Regions from separate parts of the Janthinobacterium sp. SUN128 genome, predicted to be linked through region 4. Evidence: predicted binding sites of a transcription regulator. Region 4 holds the regulator's gene; each other region holds the start of a gene.
What was found. Region 4 encodes sigma-54, which starts transcription at its own class of promoters, with help from an activator protein. Its sites were predicted from a motif close to TGGCANGNAANCTGCTTT; they were not measured.

Region 1 (5,303 bases), on a different contig from region 4:
TACCGTTGATATTTTTCAACAGTGCCGTCTGCATGGCGGGCAGGGCCGTTTGTGCCTGTTCCACACTGTCGAGCACGGCGCTGCCAATGGCGAAGGTATTGCCATCGACCTCGCTGGCCGTCATGGTCAGGCTGACTTTCTTGCCATCGAGATCGATCTCGCGCGTCAGCACGGCCGGCTTGCCTGGAAACAGGGCCGTGAACTGGGCATCGGGGCTGCGATAGTCGCGCCAGTCGAATTTCGGACTACAGGCGGACAGGACGCTGGCAGCCGCGAGCGTCGCCAGGACGAGGGAAAGTGATGTTTTTTTCATCAGCAGATGGTAGCAGCGCCGCCCATCACGCGCAATCGCGCACGCGTGGGGCTCATTGGCCGCCTTATATTTCACGCAGTACGCGCCGGTACTGGATCGCTTCGGCAACATGCGGCTGCGCGATGGCCGGGCTGCCCGCCAGGTCCGCGATGCTGCGCGCCACGCGCAGTACCCGGTGATAGGTGCGCGCGGACCAGTGCAGGCGCGTCATGGCGCCATGCAGCAACTGTTCGCCATGCTTTTCAAGGCGACAATGCTGCTCGATTTCCGTGTTGCTCAGCTGCTGGTTTGATTTTCCCTGGCGCGCCAGCTGCAAGGCATAGGCTGCCGCTACACGCGTGGCGATCCGCTGCGTGCATTCTCCGGCACCGGCCTGCCGGCCTAGCGCGGCCGGCGGCATGGCGGCCACTTCAATCTGCAGGTCGATACGGTCGAGCAGCGGGCCGGACAGGCGATTGTGATAGCGCAGCACGGCGTCTGGCGTGCAGCGGCAGCGGCCGGAAGCGTGGCCCAGGTAGCCGCACGGGCAGGGATTCATGGCGGCGATCAGTTGAAAGCGGGCAGGAAACTCGGCCTGGCGGGCCGCGCGTGAAATGCTGATCACGCCCGACTCCATGGGCTGGCGCAGCACATCGAGTACCCGCCGCTGGAATTCGGCAATTTCATCGAGAAACAGCACACCGCAGTGGGCCAGCGAGATTTCTCCCGGGCGCGGCACGTTGCCGCCACCCACCAGTGCCACGCCGGATGCCGTCTGGTGCGGGGCGCGATAGGGCCGCCGTTTCCAGTGTTCCACCTTGAAGTGGCCCCCTAGCGAATGTACGGCAGCCGATTCCAGCGCTTCTTCATCGCTCATGGGCGGCAGCACGCCGGGAAAGCGGCTGGCCAGCATGGTCTTGCCTGCGCCTGGCGGCCCCACCATCAAGACGTTGTGACCGCCCGCTGCCGCCACTTCCAGTGCCCGCCGCGCCTGCTGCTGCCCCTGCACGTCGGCAAAGTCGGGATACGGAAAAGCGTGCGCTGCCAGCACGGGCTGGTGGCGTTGCAGGGCGGTCTGGCTGGTATGCGCGGCAAAATGCGCGCAGACCTCGAGCAGGCTGTGGGCGGGATAGATGCAGGCATCGCCGACGAGAGCGGCCTCGTCCGCGTTCGCCTGCGGCAGGATGAAGGCGCGTGGCGCGCCCGACTGGCTGCGCTGCATGGCAAAGGTCATGGCCAGGGCGCCGCGGATGGGACGCAACTGGCCTGAGAGCGACAGTTCGCCCGCGAATTCATAGTGATGTAATTGATCGCCCGGCAATTGGCCGGAGGCGGCCAGGATGCCCAGTGCAATGGGCAAGTCGAAGCGGCCCGATTCCTTGGGCAAGTCTGCTGGTGCCAGATTGGCCGTGATGCGCCGGGCCGGCATTTCAAAGCCGCAGTTTTGCAACGCGGCACGAACACGGTCGCGCGATTCCTTCACTTCCGTATCCGGCAAGCCGACAATCGTAAACGAAGGCAAGCCGTTGGCAAGGTGGACTTCGACACTTACCTCGGGCGCCTCCATGCCGGCCAGGGCGCGGCTTTTCAGGACGGCCAGGCTCATCAGACTCCCCTGTAGCGCGGGCGCGGGCAGGATCAGTCTAGCGTTAGAAACGCCGTCAGGCTTGAGGTATGCCAGCAAGTCCGTCAATAACGGACCCTGCCGGCCGCACTTTACGCCTTGGTGTCGTTCAGGCGCGTTTCCAGTTCGATCAGGCGCAATTCCAGTGCGTCCAGTTTGGCGCGGGTCTTGGCCAGTACTTGCGCCTGGATATCGAATTCCTCGCGCGTGACGAGATCGAGGCGGGCGAAGCCCTGGGTCATCATCGACTTCACGTTTTTCTCGATATCCTTGGCCGGCGAGTTTTCGATGGCTTGATGGATCTTGCCTTGCAAATCGTTAAAGAAGGTATTCATGTCCATGGTCAGTCCTTTTATGGTGCGGCCTGTGCATCGCACCATTGCGGTGCACAGCGGCGTTAATCTGGTGCGAATCTGGGCAAATTCACAATGCTTTAGCAGCCCGTACCCGCATGCCCAGAGGCTTGCAGGGTATGTATGGCCGGAAACGCACCTGTCAAGGTGGCAATGGAGCTGGCACGTATTCTGCTAAAGAAGGTATGAACGCTTTGTGATCTCCAGCCAAGATTTTAAACCTCAACCGCTTTAAAAGTTCAATAAAAGGGAATCGCCATGAAGAATCTGTCCAAGAACATGACTTTAGCTGCAGCGTTGACGCTGGCCATGACCGCCATGTGCGGTAGCGCCATGGCCCAGGATGCAGTGGTGGCGCCTGCTGCGGCCGAAGCCGTGCCTGATAACGTGGTGAGCTATAACGTGGCGCTGACCAGCGACTACCGTTACCGCGGCCTGTCGCAAAGCCGCTTGAAACCGGCCATCAGCGGCGGCGCCGACTATACCCATAACCCGACGGGCCTGTATGTGGGCACCTGGTTGTCGAGTATCAAATGGATCAAGGATGGCGGCGGCGACACCAATCTGGAATGGGATATCTACGGCGGCAAGCGGGGCGAGATCAGCAAGGATTTTACCTATGACGTGGGCGGCCTGTACTATTTCTATCCCTCGAATGGACTGAGCACCAATGCCAACACCTTCGAGCTGTACGGCCAACTCGGCTATGGCCCGATATATGTCAAATACTCGCATTCGACGACGAATCTGTTCGGTGTCGCCGACAGCAAGAACAGCGGCTACCTCGACGTGGGTGCCAACGTCGAGGTGCATGATGGCTACATGCTGAACCTGCATGTCGGACGTCAGAAGGTCGAGCACAACGATTCTCTCAGCTACAGCGATTACAAGATCGGCGTGACCAAGGACTTCGGCGTGGCGACCGTTTCCCTGGCAGCCGTCAAGGCCAATAACGTATCGCTGGCTCCGAACGGCAAGAATCTGGCGAAATCCGGTCTCGTGCTGACCGTGTCCAAAACCTTTTAAGCGAGACTGCCATGAAAATGATTACCGCAATCATTAAACCGTTCAAACTGGACGAAGTACGCGAAGCTTTGTCGGCTATCAATGTGCAAGGCATTACCGTCACGGAAGTCAAGGGCTTCGGCCGCCAGAAAGGCCACACGGAACTCTACCGTGGCGCCGAGTATGTCGTTGATTTCTTGCCAAAGACCAAGATCGAAGCGGCCGTCGATGACGCCATTGTCGACCAGGCCATCGAAGCGATCGAAGGTGCCGCGCGTACCGGTAAAATCGGTGATGGCAAGATTTTCGTCTACAACCTGGAACAGGTCATCCGCATCCGTACCGGTGAAACCGGCAACGAAGCGCTCTAAGGGGAATATTGATGCATAAAAATATAACAAAATTGCTAGCTGGGATAGCCTGCCTGTGTGCGTTTGGCATTGCCACGCCAAGCTTTGCCGATGCGCCCGCCAAGACGGAGGCGGCCACAACCACGGCCGTCGCCGCTCCCGCCGTCACGCCGGTTCCTGACGCAGCGCCTGCCGCCGCCGCTCCGGCCCCGGCTGCTGCCGCGCCAGCCGCCGCGCCTGTCGCCAACAAGGGCGACACCAGTTTCATGATGATCAGCACCTTGCTGGTGATCTTGATGACGATCCCCGGCCTGGCCCTGTTCTACGGCGGGCTGGTGCGCTCGAAAAACATGCTGTCGGTGCTGATGCAAGTGTTCATGGTGTTCGCGCTGGTCATCGTGCTGTGGTGTATCTACGGCTACTCGATCGCCTTCACGGAAAAAACCGCCTTCTTCGGTGGCTTCGACCGCCTGTTCCTGAATGGTATCTGGGATCCGGCCAAGGGTACGTTTGCCGCCGCCGCCACTTTCAGCAAGGGCGTCGTCATTCCCGAGTTCGTCTTCGTTGCTTTCCAGGGCACGTTTGCCGCCATCACCTGCGCACTGATCGTTGGCGCCTTTGCCGAGCGCGCCAAGTTTTCCGCCGTGCTGGCCTTCGTCGTGCTGTGGTTCACGTTCGCCTACCTGCCTGCAGCCCACATGGTGTGGTTCTGGACCGGTCCTGACCTGATCACCAGCGCCGCCACCTCGGCCAGCGAAGCCCTGAAGGCGGGCTGGATCTGGCAAAAAGGCGCGCTGGACTTCGCCGGCGGCACCGTGGTGCACATCAATGCCGCTGTCGCCGGCCTGGTGGGCGCCATCATGATCGGCAAACGCGTCGGATACGGCCGCGAATCGATGGCACCGCACTCGCTGACGATGACCATGATCGGCGCGTCGCTGCTGTGGGTGGGCTGGTTCGGTTTCAATGCCGGCTCCTCGATGGAAGCGGGCGACGTGGCTGCCCTGGCCTTCGTCAACACCTTGCTGGCAACGGCCGCCGCCACCCTGTCGTGGGTGTTTGGCGAGTGGATCAGCAAAGGCAAGCCTTCCATGCTCGGTGGCGCGTCCGGCGCCGTGGCCGGCCTGGTGGCGATCACCCCGGCGGCCGGCTTTGTTGGCCCGATGGGCGGCCTGGTCATCGGCTTGCTGGCCGGTGTCGTCTGCCTGTGGGGCGTGAATGGCCTGAAACGCCTGATCGGCGCCGACGATTCGCTCGACGTGTTCGGCGTGCATGGCGTGGGCGGTATCCTCGGTGCCTTGCTGACGGGTGTGTTTGCTGCGCCACAACTGGGCGGCCAGGGCGTATTCGACTATGTCACCAACAAGATGTCGGCGGATCCGTACTCGATCGGCCACCAGGTGTGGGTGCAGGCGCAAGCGGTTGGCACCACCATCCTCTGGTCGGCCATCGTCTCCGTTATCGCCTATAAACTGGTCGACATCGTCATCGGCCTGCGCGTACCGGAAGAAGAAGAGCGCGAAGGTCTCGATATCACCAGCCACGGCGAGCAAGCGTATCATGGCTAAATAGTCATTATCTGGCATGCCAGCGTCCCGGCGCGGCATGTCCAGCTGGAAAAGGCACCTCATTGAGGTGCCTTTTTTTCGTTGTGGGAATGTAAAAGGTCTTTAAAACAA
Region 2 (5,303 bases), on a different contig from region 4:
CCGCGTGAACAGGCCAGGCTTGATTTGATAGGAGGTAGTCATTCGACGCTGCGTCCCTTCATGGCAAACAGGCCCTGCGGCCGGCGCTGGATGAAAATGATGATGAACACCAGAATGGCGATCTTCGCCAGCACGGCGCCCGCCACCGGTTCGAGGAATTTGTTGACTTCACCCAGCCCCAGCGCGGCGATCACGGTGCCGGCCAGCTGGCCCACGCCGCCAAGCACCACCACCATGAAGGAATCGACGATGTAGCTTTGGCCCAGATCCGGCCCCACATTGCCCAGCTGCGACAGGGCCACGCCACCGAGCCCCGCGATGCCGGAACCGAGACCGAAGGTCAGCATGTCGACCTTGCCCGTGGCCACGCCCACGCAATCGGCCATGCGGCGGTTTTGCGTGACGGCCCGCACGAACAGTCCCAGCCGCGTCCTGTTCAGGATCAGCCATACGGCCACGACGACGACGATGGCAAAGGCGATGATGGCCAGGCGGTTGTACGGCAGCACGAGGCCGCCCAGCACGGTGACGCCGCCCGACATCCAGGCGGGATTGGCCACTTCCACGTTTTGCGCGCCGAAGACCGTGCGCACGGCCTGCATGAGGATCAGGCTGATGCCCCAGGTGGCCAGCAGGGTTTCCAGCGGCCGGCCATACAGCCAGCGGATCACCGTGCGCTCCAGCATCACGCCCACCAGTCCCGCGACAAAAAAGGCGGCCGGCAAGGCGGCCAGCAGATACGCATCCTGCAAGCCAGGCAGATAGCTGCGGAAGAACAGCTGGCACAGGTAGGTCGTGTAGGCGCCTATCATCAGCAGTTCGCCATGCGCCATGTTGATGATGCCCATCAAGCCAAACGTGATGGCCAGCCCCAGCGCGGCCAGCAGCAGCACGCTGCCCAGCGAAATGCCGTAGAACACATTGCCGGCGAACTCCATGCGCGCCACCCGTCCCTTGATCTGGCGCATGGTCTCGATGGCGGCCAGCTGCACGGCCTCGTCCGGCTCGCCGGCCTTGCCATCTGGTCCTTTCTCCAGCATGGCTTGCAGCACGGGCAGCAGGCGCGCATCGCTGCTGCCCGCCAGCGCCTGCACGGCGGCCTTGCGCGTGGCGGCGTCGGGCGCATGCAGGTTGGCGCTGGCGATCAGCAGCTGCAATATCTGTTTGATGTCAGCATCGTTTTCCTGCGCCAGCGCAGTGCGGATCAGGGGGACCTGTGCGGGATCGACGGATTGCTGCAGCGCCTGCGCGGCGGCCAGGCGCGTGGCCCGCTCGGGCGCCAGCAGTTTCAACCCCGACAAGGCGCCCGCCACGGCCGCGCGCAAGCGGTTATTGACCATCACGCCGTCGATGCCATCGGGCAGCGGCACGCTCTGGCCGCTTGCCGGCTCATATGCCTGCTCGCCGTCGACGATATACACCTTGCCGTCGGGGGCCGCATATAACTGATCGTCCTGCAAGGCTTGCAGCACCCGGGCGGCCTCGGGCGTGGCCAGGGCGGCAATCTGGGCGACGGCGGCGATCCTGGTATCGGGATCGTCGCCGGATAGCGCTTTGAGCAGATCGGGAGGGATGGCAGCCTGCGCGAACGAGGATAGCAACAGGCAGGCGAGGACCAGCAGTTTGGAGATGAACCTCATTGTAAGTTCCATGGAAAAACTGCACGGGGCGTGCGCTTACCCCAAAGGCGAGGACTGGGGTCGGACCCTGAGGGTCCGACCCCGGCATTTGCTGGTGGGTAATAGCGCCTACAACTTCTGCTTGCCCTCATTCCCCTTGATAAACGGGCTCCACGGCTGGGCGCGTATCGGTTCCTTGGTTTTCCACACGACATTGAATTGCCCGTCGGCCTTGATCTCGCCGATCATCACGGGCTTGTGCAGGTGGTGGTTGGTCGGGTCCATGGTCAGGGTAAAGCCGGACGGCGACTTGACGCTCTGGCCGGCCATGGCGGCGATCACCTTGTCCGTGTCCGTCGATTTCGCTTTTTCCACGGCTTGCGCCCACATGTGGATGCCCACATAGGTCGCTTCCATCGGGTCGTTCGTCACGACCGAACCCGCGTTCGGCAGCTTTTGCGCCACGGCATACGCTTTCCACTGCTTGATGAAGACCGCATTCACGGGGTTCTTGACGGATTCAAAGTAATTCCACGCCGCCAAGTGCCCCAGCAAGGGCTTGGTATCGATGCCGCGCAGCTCTTCCTCGCCCACGGAAAACGCGACGACGGGCACGTCCGTGGCTTTCAAGCCCGCATTGCCCAATTCCTTGTAGAACGGCACGTTGGAATCGCCATTGATAGTGGAAATGACGGCCGTCTTGCCGCCCGTGGAAAACTTCTTGATGTTGGCGACGATGGTTTGATAATCGGCGTGGCCGAACGGCGTGTAGACCTCGCTGATATCGCTATCCTTGACACCTTTGCTTTTCAGGAAGGCGCGCAGGATCTTGTTGGTGGTGCGCGGATACACATAATCCGTGCCCAGCAGCACGAAGCGTTTGGCGCCGCCGCCATCCTTGCTCATCAGGTATTCCACGGCAGGAATCGCCTGCTGGTTCGGCGCGGCACCCGTATAAAACACATTCTTTTCCAGCTCCTCGCCCTCGTATTGCACCGGGTAAAACAGCAGGCTGTTGAGTTCCTTGAACACCGGCAAGACGGATTTGCGTGACACGGATGTCCAGCAGCCGAACACGACAGCCACTTTATCCTGCGCCACCAGCTGGCGCGCTTTTTCCGCGAACAAGGGCCAGTTCGACGCGGGATCGACGACGACGGCTTCCAGCTTCTTGCCCAGCACGCCGCCCTTGGCATTGATCTCGGCGATCGTCATCAGCGCCACATCCTTGAGCGACGTTTCGGAAATGGCCATGGTGCCCGACAGGGAGTGCAAGATGCCCACCTTGATCGTGTCGGCGGCCAAGGCTGCCTGCATGGTGGTGGACATGGCCAGGGCCAGTGCGCCGGCGGCGGCCGCTTTCAGGATGATGCGTCGTGTCATGGGGACTCCTGTGATGGGTTCGTGGGGGTCGAGCTGGGTCTGCCATGTTGTTAAAGCAGAATGCATGCCAGCACCGGCAGGCGTCCGCCATGGTGCAAGCGGCGCTCGCCGCACGAAAAAAAACCTGGCTGCACAAGGACTGTGCAGCCAGGTTTCAAATTGCCGTAAAACGGTGCGCAGGACGCAGCAATCCCGGCATCAATCCTTGCGCGGAGCTCCACGCAGGCGGCGCCAGCCCTTGCGGCCCAGCGGGAACAGCAGCACGAAAGCGATCAGCCACGGCAGGATGTAGGCCATGGCAGTGATGGCGTTGGCCACGCCTTCCGACAGGTTTTCCGTGAAATTGCCCAGCGCGCGCTTGACGGGCCGCCAGAACGATTGCCTGCCTTCGGCGCTGATGGCCACGTTCAACAAGTCCGTATCGATACGCTGCATCAACAGCGCATTGGCGGCCGTCGCCTGCTCCAGTTCCACTTGCACGGTGGCCAGTTCCTTGGTCACCTTGATGAGGGCATCGACGTTGGTGCCCGAACGTTTTTCCAGGTCTTGCAATTGCGCCTGGTATTGCTTGAGCATTTCCAGGCGTTTCTTGCTGTCGAGCACGGGACGGCCCAGGTCTTCCACCTTGGTGCCCTGGCTGGTGACGTCGCCTTCGGCCGCGACCAGCGCGACGAGCTTCTTGATGCCGGCCGGCTTGGCGCGCATGCTGATGCGCGCATGCACGTAGCGGCCGCTGTCGACGCTGGAATCGAGCAGCAGGCAGCCGTTTTCCGTATCGGCCTTGCAGGCGGCGACCACTTTTTCATACAGGGGCCGCACTTGCGCCTCGCGCGTATCGACGCTGACATTATGTTCATAGGCAAGGAACTCGCTGCCCTTTTCCTTGCCTTCGAGACGCGCGGCGCTCGACTGCCCGCCGCTCTCGCCCTTGCTGCCGCAGCCGGCCAGCAGCAACAGTCCAAACAGGCATATGGATATTTTTTTCATGATTTCTTTCTTTGGATTATTTTTGCAGCGGCAACAATTCGATATCGGGCAGGTGCGCCGCCACATCCTGCACGGTCGCATGGCAGGTCAAGGACGCCACCACCTGCGGCAACGGTTCTGGCCAGATTTCCGGCAAGTCGCGCTCTTCGGGCGCCAGCACGGGAAAGGCCAGCTGTTCCCGTGGCGGCGTGAAGGCGGCAGCGACGCCGGGCTTGTTGCCGCGCGCATCGATGCGGTACCAGCCGAACTCCTGCAGATGCACGGCATTCAAGCCATGCAGGCAGAACGGTGGCCCCACCTCGCCCACGGCCAGGCGCTGGTAGCACAGGCCGGCAGGAATGCCGTTGGCGCGCAGCAGCGCCGCCAGCAGATGGCTCTTCGCATAGCAATAGCCCGTGCCATGCTGCAAGACGTCGGAAGCGCGGCAGGTGACGGGATTGCGCTGGTAGTCCCAGCTATGGGCGATCTCGTCGCGCACGAAGGCAAAGCAGCGGGCCGCGATGGCGGCGTCGCCCACCGCGCCTGCCGCCAGTGCAGCCGCCTTGGCGCGCACGGCAGGATGGTCGCTGTCGATGTAAGTGCTGCTGGCTAGATACGGGGAAAAGTCGGTAGACATGGCATCAAGGTCATGCAAAAAGATAATGCGCGATTCTAGTCGAAACGGCACGAAATCGAGCGTTTCCTTGCGCAGGAACAAAGAAAAACCACGCCTCAGCCTTACTGCGCGGGGGGCGGCGACTTTGGCGGCGGCCCGGTAGCTGGTATCATGCGGGCAAACGCAGCCGGCCATATTGGCGCGGCACATGCACTACCCTGCGAAGCGGACCTGCCCTCCGGCGCGCCGCCGACGCCTCCCTACAGATCAGAGAAACGAGTTCCCTATGAGCACATCATCGTCGCACCCATCGTTCTGGCGCCGTGTCCCGCTGGCCTTCGGCGCCTTCTTCAGCACCCTGTCGGACGCCGCCTATGCGGCCCGCGTGGAAAAGCTGGCCTTGCCCGAGGCGGCGCCCGCCGCTCCCGTCGCGCCAGTGGCCCCTGCCCCGGTGCCAGCCGCCGCGCCCGTCATTTTGAAGGAAGCGACGCCGGACGCGGCCCTGCAATTGCTGGCCCTGCTGCAACGCGAAGCGCGATTGATCGATTTCACCCAGGAAAACCTGGGCAGCCATACCGATGCCGATATCGGCGCGGCCGCCCGCGTGGTGCATGAAGGCTGCGCCAAGGTCATGCGCGAGTATTTCACCATCGAGGCCGTGCGCCAGGAAGCCGAAGGCAGCCGCATCGTCCTTCAGGAAGGTTTTGATAGCGCCCAGG
Region 3 (5,303 bases), on a different contig from region 4:
TCTTCCGCGGCGATGGTCTCGCGGCGGATGCGCGACTCGGCAAAGGCCACGTCTTCGGCAATCGCCGGGTCCAGGTGGTGGCACACCATCAGCATGTCCAGGTGCTCGTCGAGCGTGTTGACGGTGAAGGGCCGCGTGGGATTGGTCGACGAAGGCAGCACGTTGGCCTGGCCCACGGCGGCGATGATGTCGGGCGCATGGCCGCCGCCCGCCCCCTCCGTGTGGAAGGTGTGGATGGTGCGGTCCTTGAAGGCGGCCAAGGTGTGCTCGAGAAAACCGCCTTCGTTGAGGGTGTCGCTGTGCAGCGCCACCTGGATATCCATGCGGTCCGCGACGGACAGGCAGTTGTCGATGGCGGCCGGCGTGCTGCCCCAGTCTTCGTGCAGTTTCAAGCCGATGGCGCCCGCGCGCACCTGCTCTTCCAGCGGCAGCGGCAGGCTGACGTTCCCTTTACCCATGAAGCCCAGGTTCATCGGGAAGGCGTCGGCCGCCGCCAGCATGGCGTGCAAGTGCCACGGCCCCGGCGTGCAAGTGGTGGCGGCCGTGCCCACGGCCGGTCCCGTGCCGCCGCCCAGCATGGTGGTCACGCCGCTCATCAGCGCTTCCTCGATCTGCTGCGGGCAGATGAAGTGGATGTGGGTATCGACGCCGCCGGCCGTGACGATCATGCCTTCGCCAGCGATGATCTCCGTGGCGCCGCCAATAGCCAGGGTCACGCCGGGCTGGATGTCCGGATTGCCTGCCTTGCCGATGCCGAAGATCAGCCCGTTTTTCAAGCCGATGTCCGCCTTCACGATGCCCCAGTGGTCGAGGATGACGGCATTCGTGATGACGGTATCCATCACCTCGTCCGCGCTGCGCTGCGACTGGCCCATGCCGTCGCGGATCACCTTGCCGCCGCCGAATTTCACCTCTTCGCCGTAGATCGCATAGTCATGCTCGACCTCGATGAACAGTTCCGTGTCGGCCAGGCGGATGCGGTCGCCCTTGGTGGGGCCGAACATTTCGGCATACGCGCTGCGGGGAATGCTGGCCATCTCAATCCTTTCCCGGTGGAGTATCTTGCAGTTCGCCCATCACTGCGCCATTGAAGCCGTAGACCTTGCGCTCGCCCGCCAGCGCCACCAGTTCCACCGTGCGCTGCTGGCCCGGCTCGAAGCGCACGGCCGTACCGGCCGTGATATTGAGGCGCATGCCGTAGGCGCGCCAGCGCTCGAAGGACAACGCCGGGTTGACTTCGAAAAAGTGGAAATGCGAGCCCACCTGGATCGGCCGGTCGCCCCGGTTGGCCACTACCACGGTGGCCGTGGCGCGTCCGACATTCAAGCTGATTTCGCCTTCTTCCAATTTGTATTCGCCTGGGGTCATGACCGGCTCCTGTAATGTCGCTTGTATGGTTAAGGTATCGGGTGGTGCACGGTGACCAGCTTGCTGCCGTCAGGGAAGGTCGCCTCCACCTGGATATCGGGGATCATCTCGGCGATGCCGTCCATGACGTCGGCGCGCGAGAGTATCTTCGTACCGTCCGACATCAGCTGCGCCACCGACTTGCCATCGCGCGCCCCTTCCATGATGGCCGCGCTGATCAGGGCCACCGCTTCCGGATAATTCAACTTCAAGCCGCGCGCCAGGCGCCGTTCGGCCAGCAGCGCGGCCGTAAAAATGAGCAGCTTGTCTTTTTCGCGGGGAGTCAGGTCCATGGTTTTCCTTGCGCTTCTTTCCTGATTAAGTGTTCCAGATGCGGGGCACGACGGCGTCGCGCCCCAGCATGGCGGGACGCAGCAGCTGCCAGGCGGCCAGCATGATGCGGCGCGCCGCCTCGCTGTCGCCGCACAGCAGGCGCACCGCCACCAGCGATTTCATGTGCGTGGCGCCAAACGCGGCGCCGTCCGGCACGGCGATCTCGCGCACGGCCGCCAGCACGGCGGGAGAAACGGGCGTGCCGATGGCGATCAGGGTGGCGCACACGGTGTGGCCTCCCAGGCCCAGTGGGCTGGCCATCAGCGCGCCGCCGGCGGCCAACACGCCCTGCTCCCACCACAGCAGCTTGCCGCCGCGGCGGATCCGCACCTGCTGGCTGATGCTGCCCGTGTTGAACATTTCGCCCGAGGCGCTGCGGCCCAGGCAGACGATGTCGCAGCCGATGTAGCCGGCGTCGGCCGCCAGTTCCACTTCATGGCGCAGGCGCACGCAAGCCTGGTCGAAGAAAATGCTCTCCTGCGGCAGCCATTCGATGGCCGCGCCGCTGGCGGCGCGCAGCATGATGTGCTGGCCCGAGACATGACCGTTGGCGCGGTACCACTTGGCGGCGCCCGGGGACGTGAGCAAGGCGTGCGCGCCCTCGCCCACCGTGGCGTCGACGGCCAGCTGGTCGCCGCCCACCACGCCGCCGGGCGGATGGATGATGATGGCGTGGCAGACGCGATCGCCCTCCGGATACAGGGGCTTTTGCACGCGCAGGGGGCCGCTGTGCGTACGCTCGACGAGGCGGCTGACGCCATCGTGCAGCGCAAAGCCCAGGCGCAAATGCGCCTGCCAGGCGCCGTGCGCGCTGGCCTGCAAAAGCATGGCTGGAGGGGTACTGTCTGGCATGCGGGGCAATCGCGTAAATAAGCGATTACCTAAGCAGGATATGTGCCAGCGTCAGGGGAAATAAAAGTGAGAATCGTGCACCGCGCTGCAGCGAACGCACCGGCATGGTGCATCGGCCGCACCGCAGCGCTTAGGCCACCGCCACGGCCAGGATGCGCCGTTCGCGCAGCAAGGCCGTGAAGGCTTCCGCGGCCAGGGGGCGGCTGAAGTAATAGCCCTGCATTTCGTCGCAGCCGTGTTCCGTCAGGAAGTCGACCTGTTCGCGCGTTTCCACGCCCTCGGCGATGACGCGCATGTCCAGGTTGTGCGCCAGCGAGATGACGGAACGGGCGATGGCCGCATCGCTGCTGCTGGTGGTGACATCGTCGACGAACGATTTGTCGATCTTCAGCACGTCGATGGGAAAGCGCTTCAGGTAGCCCAGGCTGGAATAGCCGGTGCCGAAGTCGTCGAGCGAAATGCCCACGCCGATATCCTTCAGGCGCGTGAGGGCCGCCACGGCCTTGTCCGGATCGCCCATCACGGTGCTTTCCGTGATCTCGATGCCCAGACAGGCGGGCGCGATGCCGTATTTGCGCAAGGCCGCCTCGACGAACGGCACCGTGCGGTCTTGCGCGAACTGCTTGCCGGACAGGTTGACGGCCACCTTGATACTGCCCAGGCCCGCGTCGTGCCAGGCGCGGATCTGCGCGCACACGCTTTCGAGCACCCATTCACCGATGGCCGTGATCGAGCCATATTCCTCTGCCAGCGCGATGAACAGGCCGGGCGGCACCTTGCCCAGCACCGGATTATCCCAGCGCAGCAAGGCTTCCGCGCCCAGCAAGGCGCCCGTGCGCAAACACATCTGCGGCTGGTAGTGCACTTCGAATTCATCGCGGCCGATGGCGCCGCGCAGCTGCTGCTGCATCGCCAGGCGGGCGCGGATATCGCTGCCCATGCGCTCCGTGAAGAAGGCGTAATGGTCGCGTCCCATTTCCTTGGCGCGCACCAGGGCCGTATCGGCATGGCGCAGCACGTCGTCGAGGCTGTCGCCGTCGGCCGGGCACATGGCGATGCCGATGCTGGTGGTCAGCGCCAGGCGCTCGCCATCGACGCTGAGTTCTTCGCGCAAGCCGGCCAGGATGGTTTGCGCCAGCCCCAGGGTGCGCCCCAGCAGGGCATCGTCCTGCAGCAGGATCTGGAATTCGTCGCCGCCCTGGCGCACCACCGTGTCGCCCTCGCGCACGCAGCCGGACAGGAAACGCGCCACCACTTGCAGCGCCTTGTCGCCCACGGCCTGGCCATGCGAATCGTTGATGTTCTTGAAGCGGTCCAGGTCCAGGCACATCAGCACCACCTGCTGGCTGTCGCGCAGGGCGTTCGCGCGCGCCTGTTCGAAGCGCTCGCGCAGCAGCACGCGGTTCGGCAGGCCCGTCAGCGCGTCGTGGTAGGAGAGGAAATCGATCAGATGCTGCTCGGCCTTGCGCTCGCTGATGTCGAGGAAGACGCCGATGTAGTTGACGACGGCGCCGTCGGGCCCGTGCACGGTGGAGACGCTGAGCAGGCAGGGATAGGTGTCGCCGCTCCTGCGCCGCGTCTGCACCTCGCCCGACCAGCAGCCACTGCTGCGCAAGCCCTGGCGCAGGGCCAGCAGCACCGCCTCGCCCGTGTATTCGGCATGCAGGCGCAGGATGTCCGTGCCCACCACTTCCTGCGCCGCGTAGCCGGTGATGCGCGTAAAGGCGGGATTGGCCGTGACGATGACGCCGGCAGGATCCGTGATCAGGATGGCGTCCTGGGTCGCTTCAAAGACCTGGCCCGACAGGCGCAGCAATTCTTCATTGGCGCGGCGGATCTGCACTTCGCGCGCCAGGGTGCTGGCCACCTGCTCCAGTTCGGCCGTGCGTTCGGCCACGCGCCGCTCCAGGTTGGCGCGCTCCTGCGCCAGCTGCAGCTGCGCCCGCGCCAGGCGCACGTGGGCGTCCGTGCGGGCCAGGATTTCCTCGGCCTGGAAGGGCTTGGCGATGAAATCGACGGCGCCCAGCGCGAAGCCGCGCACCTTGTCGTCCGTATCGTACTGGGCCGACAGGAAGATCACCGGCACCTGGCGCAGGGACGGTATTTCCTTCAGGCGGCGGCACACTTCAAAGCCGTCGAGGCCCGGCATGCGCACGTCGAGCAGGATCAACTCCGGCGGGCGCGCCTGGGCCGTCCACAGGGCCAGTTCACCGTTCGGCGCCTGGCGCACCGCATAGCCGGCGCCGCCCAGCAAATCGCTCAACAGCTTCAGCGAAGCCGGCGTATCTTCAACGATCAGTACTTCGCCCTTCGAGTTCACTTCCGAAAAATCGCGGTGCATGTAGCAGTTCTCTCAGCTTTGGATGAGGCGCGGCGATCCGTTGCCGCGCTGGACAAGACATTTCTTTGCGATGAACTACGTACCATCATCATAATCTTTATTGCAATTTAGCACCATCCATCGGTGGCACTTAGCCCGTCTTTTCATCGAATCCGATGTTGTCAGCCCACACTTTTCAAGCGTGCGCCGGCGCGCCCTCACTCTCCAGCAAGTCGCACAGCTGGCGGTACTGATGCTGGTCGAGCATGGCTTGCAGCGGCGCCAGCACGGGCGCAGCCGCCGGCGGCAAGTCACCCAGCAGCAGCGCCACCCTGGCCAAGTTCAATTCGCGCAGCGCCACCAGCAAGGCCGCTCGCTCTTCACCTGGCAG
Region 4 (5,303 bases):
TCGCCTTCAAGCTGGGCGTGCCGCTGGACGCCGATTTCGTCTTCGACGTGCGGGCCTTGCCGAATCCCTATTACGACCTCGCGCTGCGCCCGCTCGACGGCCGCGATGCGCCCGTGATCGCCTTCCTCGACGCGCAGCCGAGCGCGCTGGAACTGCTGGCCGACATCCGCGCCTTCATCGAGAAATGGTTGCCGTCATTCAAGTCCGACAACCGCAGCTACCTGACGGTGGCCCTGGGCTGCACGGGCGGCCAGCACCGCTCCGTGTACATGGCGGAGCGGCTGGCGCAGTATTTCGGCCCGAATGAACGCGTCGTCCTGCGCCACCGCGAACGCAGCTAATTAGTCGAGGTGGCGCAGCGGATGCGCCGCGGCTGGCCAGACGGGGGCAAAGAAGCGCGCCACCATGGCCGCATCGACGTCGTCCAGGCTGGCAGGGTTCCAGCGCGGTGCATTGTCCTTGTCGACCACCAGCGCGCGCACGCCCTCGAGCACTTCGCCATGTTCGAAATTGTGGCGCACCACCGTGCGCTCCATGCGCAGGCAATCGGCCACGCCCAGGTGGGCGCCCCGCTGCAGCAATTCCAGGGTCACCGACATCATCAAGGGCGAACGCTGGCGCATGGCCGCCAGCGCCTTGGCCGCGAACGCGCTGTCATCCTGCGCCAGCGAGGCCATGATGGCGGCCACAGAAGGGGCGCCGAAATGGCGGTCCAGCGCCGCGCGCGCCGTGGCCAGGGGAGACACCCCCGCCTCGGCCTGGAAAGGCGCCGCCAGCGCCTTGATGGCCACCGGCAAGGCCTCGCCCCGCGTCGATTCGAACAGATCCAGCAGCGCCCCCATCTGCGCCTCAGGCACGTAGACATCGGCCAGCCCCGTGTACAGGGCATCGGCCGCGTTAATCGTCAAGCCCGTCAAGCCCAGGTACAGGCCCAGCTGGCCGGCCAGGCGGGATAGAAAATAACTGCCGCCCACGTCGGGAAACAAGCCGATATTGACTTCCGGCATGGCCATGCGCGTGCGGCCCGTCACGATGCGCAGGCGGTTGCCCGGCCCGGCTTGCGCCACGCCCATGCCGCCGCCCATCACCACGCCATCCATCACGGCAATATACGGTTTTGGGTAGAAATGAATTAAATGATTTAAAGCATATTCTTCCGTAAAGAAATCCTCCAGCAAGGCACTGCCGCCTTGCGGCGTGGCCAGGCCCGCATCGTAAAAGAAACGGATGTCGCCGCCGGCGCACAGGGCTTTTTCACTGCTGGAGCGGATCACCACGGCATCCACCTGCGGATCGTCGCGCCAGGCCAGCAAGGCCGCGCTCAGGGCGCGCACCATCTCCAGCGACAGGGAATTCAAGGCTTTCGGACGGTCGAGCACGATATGGCCCGTGCGGTTGCGGATGGAAGTCTGGACGAAGTCGCTCATGGCAGGCAGGAAAGAAGTGAAAGTGCAAACATTTTAGCCCCTGCGCGGCGAACATTGCGCTCAAAAGGTCCAGGCGCAAAAAAGGGCGCAAGATGTGCGCCCTTAGTTGATCACAACTGCTGGAAGCGGGTGGCCTTAGACGGCGACGACGGCTTCTTCCTCGGAGTTGTCTGGCAGATGCTTGATCGCCTCTTTACCGTGCCCTTGCACTTTGGTTTTGTATTTCATCACTTGCCTATCGAGCTTGTCGATCAGGGTATCGATCGCGGCGTACAGGTCGTGCGCCAAGCTTTCCACATAGACAGTCTTGCCGCTCAAACGCAGGTTGACTTCAGCCTTTTGACGTTTTTCTTTCTCTTTGAGGTTATCCACGGTCAGAATCACGGCGATATCGATGACTTGATCGAAATGACGTTTCACGCGCTCCAGCTTCGTTTGTACGTATTCACGGATGGCTGGTGTCACTTCGAGATGATGTCCGCTGATGGTGAGATTCATACACACTCCTAAAGATGATCGGGTTCGTGCGGTCCATCCTATCCGGCCCGCAGAGGAACCGAAAAAAACTTACAAACACTTACGCAGGCTCACTGGCGGAATTTTCAACGCTTCCCGGTATTTGGCAACAGTACGTCGCGCAATCACCATGCCTTGTTCCCCCAGCATGTCCGCAATCTTACTGTCGGATAAAGGATTTTTAGGGTCTTCTGCTCCTGTCAGTTGCACGATCAATGCCCGTATCGCCGTCGATGACGCTTCGCCCCCCGCTTCGGTGGCGACGTGGCTACCAAAGAAATATTTCAACTCGAACATGCCGTGCGGGGTCAGCATGTACTTTTGAGTTGTTACCCGCGAGATAGTACTCTCGTGTAAACCCAGTGTATCAGCTATTTCACGGAGCACAAGGGGACGCATGGCAACGGCCCCATGCGAGAAAAAGTTCTTTTGTCTTTCTACTATCGCCTGCGCCACGCGCAGGATCGTGTCGAAGCGCTGGCGCATATTCTTGATCAGCCACTTGGCTTCCTGCAACTGTGCGCCCATGGCGCCCTCGCCCTTGCCCTGCTTGAGCAAGTTGGCGTACATGGCATTGACGCGCAGGCGCGGCATGACATCGTTGTTTAAGGTCACTTGCCAGCCATTGCGCGCGCGCTTGACGACGACGTCGGGCACCACGTAATCGGAGACGTCCGAGGCGAACACGGCGCCCGGATGCGGATTGCACTGGCGAATCACCGTCTGCGCTTCGCGCAAGTCTTCATCGTCGCAATCGAGGGCTTTTTTCAGCTTGTTGAAATCGCGCTGGGCAAACCAGGCCAGGTGCTTTTCCACGATGACGAGGGCCATGCGGCGCGTCACCATGGCGATGTGCGGCAAGCGCTTGATTTGCAGCGCCAGGCATTCGGACGCATTGCGCGCGCCCACGCCGGGCGGATCGAAACTTTGCAAGAGAGACAAGGCCGTGCGCATCTCGTCGGCGTCGATTTCCAGCTCTTCCGGCAGGCGCGCCAGGATGTCGTCGAGCGACTCTTCCAGGTAGCCATTGTCGTCGAGCGCATCGATAATCAGCTCGACCAGCGCGCGGTCGCGCAATTCGAGTACCGTCACGCGCATCTGCTCCATCAGGTGTTCGCGCAGGGTGCAGTGATGGGCTTCGAGTTGCGGGCGCGAATCTTCGTCGTCGGGCGCCTTGCCGCGGCTCGCCTCGCTCCAGTCGCTGTCGCCGCCATCGGCGGCGGCCGGGCCGTCGCCGGCATCGCCATCAAAAGTTTCCGCTTCGGCCGGCGCTGCGGGCGCTTCCTGCCCTGGCGGCTGGGGCGGCGCTTCGGCCGGCGCTGCCGTGGAACTCAAGGCACCGTCGGACAGCAGGCGCAGCGAACGGTCGAGCGGATCATCGAGGCGTTCGAGCAAGGGATTGTCCGTCAGCAATTGCTCTAGTTCCTGATGCAATTCCAGGGTAGACAATTGCAACAGGCGTATCGATTGCTGCAACTGCGGCGTCAGTGCCAGGTGCTGCGAAGTGCGCAGCTGCAATGATTGTTTCATTGGCTTACATGCGGAAGTGTTCGCCCAGATAGACCCGGCGTACCGACTCGTTCGCGATGATGTCGTCGGGGCGTCCCGACGCCAGTACCGAGCCCTGGTTGATGATGTAGGCACGGTCGCAGATACCCAGCGTCTCGCGCACATTATGATCGGTGATCAACACGCCGATATTGCGCTCCTTCAAGAAACGCACGATGCGCTGGATCTCGATCACGGCGATCGGATCGACGCCGGCGAACGGTTCGTCGAGCAGCACGAAACGGGGATCGGTGGCCAGCGCGCGGGCGATTTCCACGCGGCGGCGCTCGCCACCCGACAGGGACAGGGCCTGGTTCTCGCGCAGCTTTTCAATCTGCAAGTCGGCCAGCAATTTATCCAGGCGCACCTCGATCTCGGCCTTCGTCAGCGGACGGCCTTCGACGGTCTGGATTTCCAGCACGGCGCGGATATTGTCTTCCACCGTCAGCTTGCGGAAGACGGACGCTTCCTGCGGCAGGTAGGACAGGCCCATCTGCGCGCGGCGGTGGATCGGCAGGCTGGAGATGTCCACGCCGCTGATATCGATGCTGCCGCCATCGGACGGCACCAGGCCGACGATCATGTAGAACGAGGTGGTCTTGCCGGCGCCGTTCGGGCCCAGCAAACCCACCACTTCACCGCATTCGACTTGCAGCGAGACATCATGCACGACTTGCCGCTTGCCATAGGTTTTTTGCAGCCCGCGAACGATCAGGGTGCTGCCGCAACGAGTATTGTCCATTATTTCTTTCCTGGCGCAGGCGTGGCCGGCGCTTTCTCCGCCGCCGGTGCCTTGGTTTTCGGCTGGATCACCATGCGCACGCTGCCGCCATCCGGGGTGCTGGTGCCGCTGTTGGAATTTTCCATCGCAAACACTTCCTTGCGGCTGTCATACGAGATGAAGGCGCCATTGGCCACGTCGGTCACTTTCGTGCCTTCCAGGCGCGTCAGCTTGGCCCTGGAAAACAGTTTCACCACTTCCGTCTTGTTGTCGTATTCCACGCGCTCCGCTTCGCCTTCCACCCACAGGTCGCCCGCGCCATCGCGCTTCTGGCGGAAGGTGGCGAGCTTGCCGGGATCGGCCCAGAAGGTAATGAACTGGTAGCCTTGCGGATCTTCCGTGATCACGGCGCGCCCCGCCTTCATGGTCAGGGTCCCCTTGACCAGCACGACGTCGCCCGTCAGGGTGCGCACCTGCTTGATGTCATCGACGTGGCCGCTACGTGCCGTGATGACGGCTTCCTTCTCGGAATCGGCCTTCTCGGCATGCGCCACGCCCATGATGGCCAGGGAAAATACGGTCAACAGCAAGATGTTCTTCATAGTATGGTTTCCTTGTTTCATTCTGTCATTTTGCCGCCGCGGCCGGGCGCGGTTTCGGCGGGAGGACCATGCGCAGCGCATTCTGCACTTCCACCACGCCGGTGGCGTTATTGGCTTTCATGCCGATGCCATTGAGGCGCGAGGTGCCCGTCAGGATATCGACAGGCACGTCCGTTTCCATTCTTTCCTCATCCGGGAACACCGTCAGCGCTTCCGTCTTGACCGTCAGGTTCTGCGCCTTCGGACTGGCCACGCGGTCGATCACGACATTGCGGTGCAGTTGCAGCCGGGTATTGTCCTGGTCGATATGCGCCAGTTCCGCATTCATGTTCATCGGTGGCATGCCTGGCGTGAGCTTGCGCACGAAGGGCCGGTCGATATCGGACGAATCGTCCAGCGGATAATGCGTGAGCTTGGCGCCCGACACGATATAGCTGGGTTTTCCCGTCAAATCCATGCGCACCAGGCTGAAATTGGTAATGAAATAGT

Region 1: a site for sigma-54 is predicted at 2,430-2,447, ahead of O3297_RS28360 (TorF family putative porin). Genes of this name have one in related genera too.
Region 2: a site for sigma-54 is predicted at 3,055-3,072, ahead of urtA (urea ABC transporter substrate-binding protein). Genes of this name have one in related genera too.
Region 3: a site for sigma-54 is predicted at 2,623-2,640, ahead of O3297_RS11270 (urease accessory protein UreD). Genes of this name have one in related genera too.

Annotation. Positions count from the first base shown of each region.
Region 1 is NZ_JAPWHY010000008.1:75,861-81,163, reverse strand. Features, by position in the region: gene O3297_RS28375 (hypothetical protein) at 1-313, opposite strand, end outside; gene O3297_RS28370 (YifB family Mg chelatase-like AAA ATPase) at 378-1,898, opposite strand; gene O3297_RS28365 (accessory factor UbiK family protein) at 2,009-2,257, opposite strand; gene O3297_RS28360 (TorF family putative porin) at 2,528-3,295, shown strand; gene O3297_RS28355 (P-II family nitrogen regulator) at 3,307-3,645, shown strand; gene O3297_RS28350 (ammonium transporter) at 3,657-5,192, shown strand.
Region 2 is NZ_JAPWHY010000001.1:2,645,692-2,650,994, forward strand. Features, by position in the region: gene urtC (urea ABC transporter permease subunit UrtC) at 1-42, opposite strand, end outside; gene urtB (urea ABC transporter permease subunit UrtB) at 39-1,652, opposite strand; gene urtA (urea ABC transporter substrate-binding protein) at 1,749-3,002, opposite strand; gene O3297_RS11925 (DUF4349 domain-containing protein) at 3,201-3,989, opposite strand; gene O3297_RS11930 (transglutaminase family protein) at 4,006-4,605, opposite strand; gene O3297_RS11935 (DUF2760 domain-containing protein) at 4,871-5,303, shown strand, end outside.
Region 3 is NZ_JAPWHY010000001.1:2,490,190-2,495,492, forward strand. Features, by position in the region: gene ureC (urease subunit alpha) at 1-1,037, opposite strand, end outside; gene O3297_RS11260 (urease subunit beta) at 1,039-1,368, opposite strand; gene O3297_RS11265 (urease subunit gamma) at 1,398-1,700, opposite strand; gene O3297_RS11270 (urease accessory protein UreD) at 1,726-2,592, opposite strand; gene O3297_RS11275 (EAL domain-containing protein) at 2,723-4,933, opposite strand; gene O3297_RS11280 (HAMP domain-containing sensor histidine kinase) at 5,109-5,303, opposite strand, start outside.
Region 4 is NZ_JAPWHY010000003.1:199,145-204,447, forward strand. Features, by position in the region: gene rapZ (RNase adapter RapZ) at 1-341, shown strand, start outside; gene O3297_RS23605 (enoyl-CoA hydratase/isomerase family protein) at 342-1,427, opposite strand; gene hpf (ribosome hibernation-promoting factor, HPF/YfiA family) at 1,563-1,925, opposite strand; gene O3297_RS23615 (RNA polymerase factor sigma-54) at 1,995-3,473, opposite strand; gene lptB (LPS export ABC transporter ATP-binding protein) at 3,478-4,233, opposite strand; gene lptA (lipopolysaccharide transport periplasmic protein LptA) at 4,233-4,814, opposite strand; gene lptC (LPS export ABC transporter periplasmic protein LptC) at 4,840-5,303, opposite strand, start outside.